4 regions of the Streptomyces altiplanensis genome follow, and region 2 is predicted to be linked to each of the others. Evidence: riboswitches for the same ligand, from Rfam matches in the RefSeq annotation. Region 2 holds a riboswitch; each other region holds the start of a gene.
The links. Region 2 has a riboswitch for cyclic di-AMP ahead of ACWD0Y_RS28420 (M23 family metallopeptidase). Riboswitches for the same ligand answer to the same signal wherever they lie in the genome.
Positions count from the first base shown of each region.

Region 1: it holds a riboswitch for cyclic di-AMP, as region 2 does, so the genes downstream of both, ACWD0Y_RS32545 (transglycosylase SLT domain-containing protein) here and ACWD0Y_RS28420 (M23 family metallopeptidase) in region 2, are expected to answer to the same signal.
Region 3: it holds a riboswitch for cyclic di-AMP, as region 2 does, so the genes downstream of both, ACWD0Y_RS23735 (C40 family peptidase) here and ACWD0Y_RS28420 (M23 family metallopeptidase) in region 2, are expected to answer to the same signal.
Region 4: it holds a riboswitch for cyclic di-AMP, as region 2 does, so the genes downstream of both, ACWD0Y_RS18645 (M23 family metallopeptidase) here and ACWD0Y_RS28420 (M23 family metallopeptidase) in region 2, are expected to answer to the same signal.

Region 1 is NZ_JBSFUB010000124.1:1,872-4,063, reverse strand. Features, by position in the region: cyclic di-AMP (ydaO/yuaA leader) riboswitch at 739-899, shown strand; gene ACWD0Y_RS32545 (transglycosylase SLT domain-containing protein) at 902-1,660, shown strand; gene ACWD0Y_RS32540 (hypothetical protein) at 1,790-2,128, opposite strand.
Region 2 is NZ_JBSFUB010000086.1:13,562-15,753, forward strand. Features, by position in the region: gene ACWD0Y_RS28415 (alpha-galactosidase) at 1-638, shown strand, start outside; cyclic di-AMP (ydaO/yuaA leader) riboswitch at 1,014-1,188, shown strand; gene ACWD0Y_RS28420 (M23 family metallopeptidase) at 1,191-2,156, shown strand.
Region 3 is NZ_JBSFUB010000060.1:684-2,875, reverse strand. Features, by position in the region: partial or broken gene ACWD0Y_RS23745 (LysE family translocator) at 1-10, shown strand, start outside; gene ACWD0Y_RS23740 (VOC family protein) at 41-427, opposite strand; gene ACWD0Y_RS23735 (C40 family peptidase) at 472-945, opposite strand; cyclic di-AMP (ydaO/yuaA leader) riboswitch at 949-1,111, opposite strand; gene ACWD0Y_RS23730 (hypothetical protein) at 1,446-1,742, opposite strand; gene ACWD0Y_RS23725 (ATP-dependent Clp protease proteolytic subunit) at 1,751-2,192, opposite strand, start outside.
Region 4 is NZ_JBSFUB010000039.1:14,930-17,121, forward strand. Features, by position in the region: gene ACWD0Y_RS18645 (M23 family metallopeptidase) at 1-988, opposite strand, end outside; cyclic di-AMP (ydaO/yuaA leader) riboswitch at 1,000-1,146, opposite strand; gene ACWD0Y_RS18650 (DUF2332 domain-containing protein) at 1,404-2,192, shown strand, end outside.

The DNA.
Region 1 (2,192 bases), on a different contig from region 2:
GAACGGCCGCAGGACTGTCACCCCGCTTGCGCCGAATCGCCTGCACCGAAGGGAATCCCGCCGGGCTCAAGGGGCCTGACGACCCGTTGCCGGAGCCTCTGGACGCCTGCCTCGACCTCCCGCGCGCTCGGTGCCGCACCTGTGGGAGGAGTGCGCCAAGGCATGGACCGGCTGGAAGCCGGTCCGCTTCGAGGCGGTGGCAGCCGAACTGGGCTATTCGGGGCCGGTGTTGCGCGCGGACCGCTACCTCTCCCCGCCGAGGTGCCGCGGCGTCGAAGCCCGGCCCGCTGCCGCCGGCCGGGGAACGCCGGTCGGCATCACATCTGGTGGCGGTGCCCTCCGGTCCACTGCCCGTGCTTTTCGCGCGTGCGGGGGAGGGCCGTAACGGCTGGAGCCGACCGGAAGGAGCCTCGAAGCTCCACATTTCCATATCGGACTAAATGCCCCCATGACATGCCATGTCGTATGCCTGTTGGGGCGGTTGCGCACCCATTCCTGATCGACGGAGCGCCCCAAGTGATATGAGTCACGGCCTTCAACGGCATGATCGAAGCGTCGGAGGGCACAGTTCCGGCCCACAGAAAGAAAGTTGAGTTCCCGCTCAAGGCGCGCGACGGCATTTTCTCCGCCCGGAACCTCGACATGGATCTTGCGGGGCAATATCAGAGCTTGTTCCGCCCGGCCTCTCTCGCTTACGGTCACCGTCAATCCGGGTGGACCGCCGAATCCTGCCGCCGTCCGGAAACCACACCTACTCACGTACGGCAGGAGCGGGGGACCCAGGTAAGCCGCCGATCCGGAATTCCGGAACGGCTTGGGGTGAAGTCGCATTCACATGCGGCCGGGCATCTCCAGCCCGAACCCGACAGCTCACCTCGCAGGCGACGGAGAGGAATTCACCATGCCCGCAAAGGGTAAGCACCGTCGTTCCAAGTACGGCTCACTCACTCGGGGCTTCATCGCCGCGGGTACGGGAGGCGCCGCACTCGTCCTCCCGCTCATCGGCGCGACCTCCGCCGGCGCGGCACCGCAGGCCGCCGCCGAGAAGGCCGACTCCGTCATCTACGCCGTGATGTCGGGCGACTCGCTCTCCAAGATCGCCGGTGACCACTCCGTGGCCGGCGGCTGGAAGAAGCTGTACCAGGACAACCGGGCGGCCGTCGGCGCCAACCCCTCGCTGATCCGTCCCGGCCTCGAGCTGACGATCACCAGGGGGACCGAGGCCAAGACCGAGGCCGAGGCCAAGACGCCGGCGTCCTCCGACCGGGCCGACCGTTCCGAGCGGAAGACCGCACTGGCCGCCGAAAGCGACGCCCCCGCCGCGGAAACAGCGTCTTATTCCAACGACCTCGACGGCTGGATCAAGGAATCGCTGGCCGTCATGGCCAAGCACGGTATTCCCGGCACGTATGAGGGAATTCACAGGAACATCATGCGCGAGTCCTCGGGCAACCCGAGGGCAATCAACAACTGGGACTCCAATGCCGTCGCCGGCACCCCGTCCAAGGGTCTTCTCCAGGTGATCCAGCCGACGTTCCAGGCCTATCACGTGCCCGGTACGTCGACGGACAGTTACGACCCGGTCGCCAATATCACCGCCGCGTGCAACTACGCCGCCGACCGGTACGGCTCGATCGACAATGTGAACGGCCCTTACTAGAAGGCCCGCGTCCTCGGCCCCGCTCCCCCAGCCGTTCAGGCGGCGGAGCGGGGCCGTCGGCGTTGTCCGTCCGGGCCCGCGGGGGCCGGGAAGTCCCCGTCGAGCCCGCAGCGGCCGCGTACGGGCCTTCTACGCCGCGTTCCCGGCCTTGCGCGGCCCCTCTCCCCCGCAGAGCGGCCTTCCGCCTCGGTGGACGACCTCTCCGGCGGCGGAACGCGGAACACGGCGGAACATGCGGGTGAGGCAGGTGAGGTGCGCCACGCCGAGCCCCGGCCGGACGGGACCCGGGGTGGGCGCCTTGCCGTCGAGGCCGTACAGCAGGTAAAGATCCACCACCGCACCGGCCGCGGGTGCGACGACGTACGACAGCGGGCTCGGGCCGCCTCCGTCGCGGCGCATGCGCACGCAGGTGGCGAGGGCCGCGACGTTGACGAACGTGAAGGCGACGGTCCGCCCCCGGAACGGCACGCCGGGGAGCCGCGCCTGCGGGTACGCCCACCGATGAGCCAGGTGATCATCGGGAGGAAGAGGT
Region 2 (2,192 bases):
TGCGGGCCGCGCATCCGGACGTCGCCTTCGAGTCCTGTTCGGGGGGCGGCGGCCGGATCGACCTCGGGATCCTCTCCCGTACCGACCAGGTGTGGACCTCCGACAACACCGACCCGCTGGACCGGCTCGCCATCCAGCACGGCTTCAGCCAGCTGCACCCGGCGCGGGCGATGGCCGCCTGGGTCACCGACAGCCCCAACACGCAGCTCAACGGGCGGGTCAGTTCGCTGCGCTTCCGCTTCGTGAGCGCGATGGCGGGGGTGCTCGGCATCGGCGGCGACCTGGCCGGGTGGAGCGAGGACGAGATCGCCGAGGCGCGCGAGTGGGTGGACCTGTACAAGGAGATCCGGCCGGTCGTGCAGCACGGCGAGCTGTACCGGCTGCGGGCGCCCGAGGGCGGGCTCAGCGCGGTCCAGTACGTACGCGGGGACGACACCGTCGTCCTCGCCTGGCTCCAGGCCCAGCATTACGGCGAGCAGCAGCCTCCGCTGCGCCTGCGCGGGCTCGACCCGGACGCGGCGTACGCCTGCCTGGACACCTCGGCCGTGCACCGGGGTTCCGTACTGCTCCACCGGGGACTGCGCACCGCGCTGCGCGGTGATCTCGATGCCGCGGTCTTCCGGCTGAGGAGGGTCTGAGCCCTGCTCCTTCTTTCTTCGTCCCGTGTCCTTCCCGCTTCCCTTTCCCCGCCCTTGCGGTCCCCGGTCAGGGGGATGAGTTGCATTTGGGGCGAAACGGGCGATTCCGGGACAACTTCCTTTGTGGGGCCGGGAAATGGCAGAGGCAGCTGGTGAGCAGGATCATATTCGTGACAGTACGTGGCGAAGCTCCGTGTGCAAATGCCAGTTCACGGGCGGTGTGTAAAGATCCGTAATCCACGGAGGGTGACGGGAATTCCGTGGTGAATTCCCGTCAGCCAATGTCCGTGTGAATGGACCGGCTTGTACGGGGGAGCCCCGTCGGCTTACGGTCACCGCAATCCGGGTGGACCGCCGAATCCTGCCACCTCCCGGAATCCGCACTCACTCACTCACGCGTTGGCAGGAGCGGGGGACCCAGGTAAGTACGCCGGTGATCCGGACGTCTCGTGCGTCCGGACCGGCTTGGGGTGAAGTCGCGCAGCAGCGCGGCCGGGCATCTCCAGCCCGAACCCGACAGCTCACCTCGTAGGCGCCGGAGAGGAATGTTCCATGCCCGCAAAGGGTAAGCACCGCCGCCCGAGGTCCAACTCGATCACTCGCGGAATTGTCGCCGCGGGAGCGGGCGGAGCCGTACTCGCACTTCCCCTGATCACCGCCACCGGTGCGAACGCCGCGGAGAAGGCCGCAGCCCCGGCCGCCGCGTCCGCCGCCGCGGTGTCCGAGAAGGCGACGCCGCAGAAGAAGACCAGCACCAAGATCTACTCCGTGGTCTCCGGCGACTACCTGTCGAAGATCGCCGAAGAGCAGAACGTGCGCGGTGGCTGGCAGAAGCTGTACGAGGACAACCGTGAGGTCGTCGGCGGCAACCCCTCGCTGATCCTGCCGGGCATGGAGCTGACCATCGGCGCCAAGGCGTCGGCGCCCGCGAAGCAGGCCCCGGCGAAGCAGGCCCCCGTGAAGCAGGCCCCCGCGAAGCAGGCGAAGCCTGCGGCCGAGGCGCCTGCCGCGCCCAAGGCCGAGGCCGCCGCCCCCAAGGCCGAGGTCAAGACCGAGGCCAAGGCCGCGGAGTCCACTTCCGTGAACTCCGCCTCCGCCGCGCAGAGCACCGGATCCGGCTTCACCGCCCCGGTCTCCGCGAGCGTCACCACCCCGTACCGCGCCGCCGGCGGCAGCTGGTCCAGCGGCTACCACACGGGCGTCGACTTCGCCGCGGCCAGCGGCACCCCGGTCAAGGCCGTCGGTGCCGGCACCGTCGTCTCCGCGGGCTGGAGCGGCTCGTACGGCAACGAGGTCGTCATCAAGCACGACGACGGCCGGTACTCGCAGTACGCCCACCTGTCCTCGCTGTCCGTCTCCTCCGGCCAGAGCGTCGGCGGCGGCACGCAGATAGGCCTCTCCGGTTCCACGGGCAACTCGACCGGCCCGCACCTGCACTTCGAGATCCGGACCGGCCCCAGCTACGGCTCGGACGTCGACCCGCTGGCCTACCTGCGCGGCCACGGCGTCACCGTCTGACCCGTCCCGGGCCGGACTGAACGCTCCAGTACGCCC
Region 3 (2,192 bases), on a different contig from region 2:
CGCCGTGTAACGCGCCCGCCCCACCGCCCGCACCGCGGTGTCAGACGGGCTTGATCTCCTCCGCGCCGCGCTCCACGCAGAATTCGTTGCCCTCGGGGTCGGCCATGACGACCCAGCCCCGGCCGTCCTCGGTGCGGCGGTCGTCGACGATCCGCGCACCGAGCGCGCCGAGCCGCTCCACCTCGGCATCCCGCGTACCGTGCGGCGGCTGGATGTCGAGGTGGACGCGGTTCTTGCCGGCCTTGTCCCCGGGAACCCGTATGAACAGCAGTCCGGGCACACCGGGTCGCTCCGGATCGATCAGCACCTCGTCGTCACCCGGCTCGTCCAGCAGCTTGTAACCGGTCAGACGGGACCAGAACTCGGCGAGCGTGTACGGGTCGTGGGCGTCGAAGGTGATGTGACGTACCGGATTCAGGAAGGTCATGGCAGGGAAGGTATCTCCCCGGACCGGCAGCCGGCCGGGAAATATCAGCGCACGCGGCCGTACCAGACGCTCTTGGACCAGATCTTCTCCAGCTTCACCACGGAGCCGGACTTGGGCGAGTGCCAGATCTTGCCGCTCCCGGCGTAGATGCCCACGTGGTAGACGTTCCGCCCGGAGTGGAAGAAGACCAGGTCTCCGCGCTGACGGCTGGAGGCGGAGATGTGCCGGGTCTTGTTGTACTGGGACTGGGCGGTGCGTGGCAGGCTCTTGCCGGCCTTCTTGTACGAATAGAGCGTCAGCCCTGAGCAGTCGAACCGGCTCGGGCCCACCGCCCCGTACTTGTACGGGGCCCCCTTCTTCGACGCGGCGACGTTGAGCGCCTTCGTCGAATGCGATGCGGCCTGCGCCTCGGTGACGGCACCGGGCGCCAGCATCGTGGTGCCGATCGCGGCGAGGGTGAGAGCCGAAGCGGCTCCGGCCCGGGACAGTACGGACGGAACGTGCTTGTGCGCGGTCATGCGCAACCCTTCGTCAGCCGCCTGTGAAGGATGACCTGTCGGGTTCGGACAGGCGAAGATGCCCGGCCGCGGTGTGCGGCTTCACCCCGAGGGACGACCGTCTCCGGCCACCCCGTACTGCTTGGGTCCTCCACTCCTGCCGATGCACTCCTGTCGACCAGTCATCCGGAACGGCGGCAGGACTCAGCGTCCGCCCGGACCGCCCCGCCGCGGTGGCGGGGGCTTGTCGTCCCAGGGATCTTGACTCATGAATGGCCGGATTTCCGAGCCGAAACGGCATTTTGTGAGGCTGATCACCGCTGACCCGTTCGGGTGGACAGGGGTGTTTTCGGCACCGGACGCCGGTGCCTGACGACCGCCGTACCAGCGGCGGAATGCCCAATTCCGCCAAATGTGCAGGTGTGTTGCGCAAGCGGGGTCGTACCGCTGTTCAGGTATTTCCTACGCCTTTTGAGTGAGTTCCTCTCGTACGCCAATGGGGGTAGCCGACCGCGTGTTCCTCAACTCGCGGACACGGCTGGCAGGGTGACCCGGTCCGCCCGCCGCTCCCCGTCGAGCACGCGCAGGGCCCGCGCGAGCGTGGCGGCATGCACGCGCGTCTCGCCCCGCTCGTGCATCAGGGCGAGAGCGTCCCGCAGGCCGGCGGCCTTCCCGGCGAGCGCCTGGGCGGCCCGCAGCGCGCCATAGGTGTCGGTGCCGCGTGCGGGGTTGATCCGTCCCATCAGGTCGAGCACTTCGAGATAGCGGTCGACGAACTCGCACTCGGCGCGCGTCAGTGCGGGCAGCGGCGGCAGCATGCGCGGGTTCACCTCGGAGCGGGGGAGGCGGGCGCGGCCTTGCGGCTGTGCACGACGTGGTCCACCAGGCCGTACGCCATCGCGGCCTCGGCCGTGAGCACCTTGTCGCGCTCGATGTCGTCGTCGACGCGCTCCGTGCTCTGGCCGGTGTGCAGTGCGAGGAGCTGAGTGAGCGTCTGCCGCATGCGCGTCAGCTCCCGCGCCTCGATCTCCAGGTCCGAAGGCCGGCCGTGCACGGGCCGGCCGGTGGACGGCTGGCTGAGCAGCACCCGGGCGCCCGGCAGGGCGAGGCGCCTGCCCGGCGTGCCGGCCGCGAGCAGTACGGCGGCGGAGGCGACGGCCTGGCCCAGGCAGACCGTCTCCACGTCACAGCTCACGAACCGGATGGTGTCGTAGATCGCGGACATCGCGGTGTGCGAGCCGCCGGGGGAGTTGATGTAGAGCGAGATG
Region 4 (2,192 bases), on a different contig from region 2:
CCTCTCCGGAGGTGACGGTCATCGAGGAGAGGTGGCAGTACCAGATCTCCGTGCCGTCCGGGAGCTCCAGGACGATGCGGTAGCCGTACGCGCCCGACCAGCCCGCCGACTTGATGGTGCCGCCGTGCACGGCCTTGAGCGGCGTGCCCTTCGGGGCGGCGAAGTCCAGGCCGGTGTGGTGGCCGGAGGACCACATCGAGCCGGACTGGCCGTAGGTGGAGGTGAGCGTGTACGACGAGAGCGGCATCGAGTAGCTGGCGGCCAGCTTGGCGAGCCGCTCCTGCTCGGCCTTGCGCGCGGCCTCTTCCTCCGCCTTCCGCTTCTCCTCCTCGGCCTTCCGCTTCTCCTCCTCGGCCTTGGCCTCCGCCGCGCTCTGCTGCTCGGCAGCCTCGGCCGCGGCCTGCTCGGCGGCCTTCGCCTCGGCGGCCACCTTGGCCTCGGTGTCGGCGGCGTCCTGCTGCTGCTCGGCCTGCTGGAGGATGCGGGCGCGCAGTGCCTCGCCCGCGTCGGTGGTGCCCTGCTGCGCGTCGGCGGTGGAGACGCCCGCGGTGGTGAGCGGGGCGGCGGCCAGGATCGCCTGGCCCGCCGTGCCTGTACCCGCCTGGCCGCCGGAGCCCGAGCCGGAGTCCGAGTCGTCGGACATCAAGGCGCCTATGCCGGGAAGGGACTTGGCGTCGGGCAGCGAGTCCGCGATCGCGTCGGGAAGGGAGATCGAGACGGCCGGCTTGTCCTGCGCGGTGGCTATGCCCCCCGCACCGACCGCGGCGATGACGCCGACGCCGAGAACGGTGGAACTACGGCCGATTCCACCGCGCTGCTTGGCGACGCGATGACGGCCGCGCACGGGACGGATGGACTCCTCGGTGGGATTCCACTCTTCCCAGGTTCCCTCCGCGCCACCGGGAATGGCGGCGGCGTTCGGTACGTTCGGTACCTCGTACCCGTAAGAGGGCAGGGTGGCTTCGGGGGCAGGCCTGTTGGACGCCACGGAGGCGTGCTCCTTTCCTTCCTTCTCGCCTACCGGGTTAGCTGACGGGTTCGGAGCAGGAAGGTCTCCTACGGGCTCCTCGTAGGTACGAAGGAGTCCGATTCACCCCAAGGAACGTGGTTCCCCGGTTCCCTTGCGGAATTCGGCGCGTGCGCACGGTGTCGCCTCTTGCGACGACTGGGACGACCGCGCTGCGTTATCGAACGTTAATAGACACCAGGTCCGCTTTCCAAGCTGTTCCAGTTGATCGTTAACGATATTGGCCTGAACCAATCACCACACAAGTGGTCACAGTAGGGCGAGTTGACCTGCCCCCGATCGGCACTCTGAAACCTCGTCTTCATGACGGTTCGTCAATTGTTATGCGCAGTGGTGTCTTACGACTACACAGCGTCGTGGGCCTAGTTTCGTCACCATGGTTGTCAACAGCACGCGGTCCGTGGCCGGCCGCTACCGCGAGTTCTCCGCACAGCAGGCGCACGGCGTCTCCCCCGTCTACGCCGAACTCACCGCCCGCATCAGCGAGGACGAGGACCTCTGCGCCCTCATCGCCGCCCTGCCGCCCGGCAACAAGCAGCAGCCCAATCTCCTCCTCGCGGCCGTCCGCTTCCTCGGCGGTCCCTACGAGCGGTGGGCGCCCTTCCGCGCCTGGACCCTGGCCCACTGGGACGCCGTACGCGCCGTCGTGCTGACCCGCTTCACCCAGACCAACGAGCCCGCCCGCTGCGCCACCCTGCTGCCCCTCCTCGCCGCGCTCCCGCAGCCCCTCGCCCTCATCGAGGTCGGCGCCTCCGCCGGCCTGTGCCTCCACCCCGACCGCTACGCCTACCGCTACGACGGCGGCGCCGTCCTGGGCTCCTCCCCCGTCACCTTCGACTGCCGCACGGAGGGCCCCGCGCCCCTGCCCACCGCGCTGCCCGGCATCGCCTGGCGCGCCGGCATCGACCTCAACCCCCTCGACACCACCGACGAGGACGACGTCCGCTGGCTCCAGTCACTGATCTGGCCTGGCCGCGCGGAGCGCCCGCGTCAGCAGCTCGCCGCCATCGAGGCCGTACGTACGGCGCCCCGCCCCCGCATCGTCCGCGGCGACCTCGTCGACGAACTCCCGGCGCTGGCCGCCGAAGCCCCGGCGGACGCCACCCTGGTCGTCTTCCACACCGCCGTACTGACCTACCTGCCGCTCGCCCGCCGCGAGGAGTTC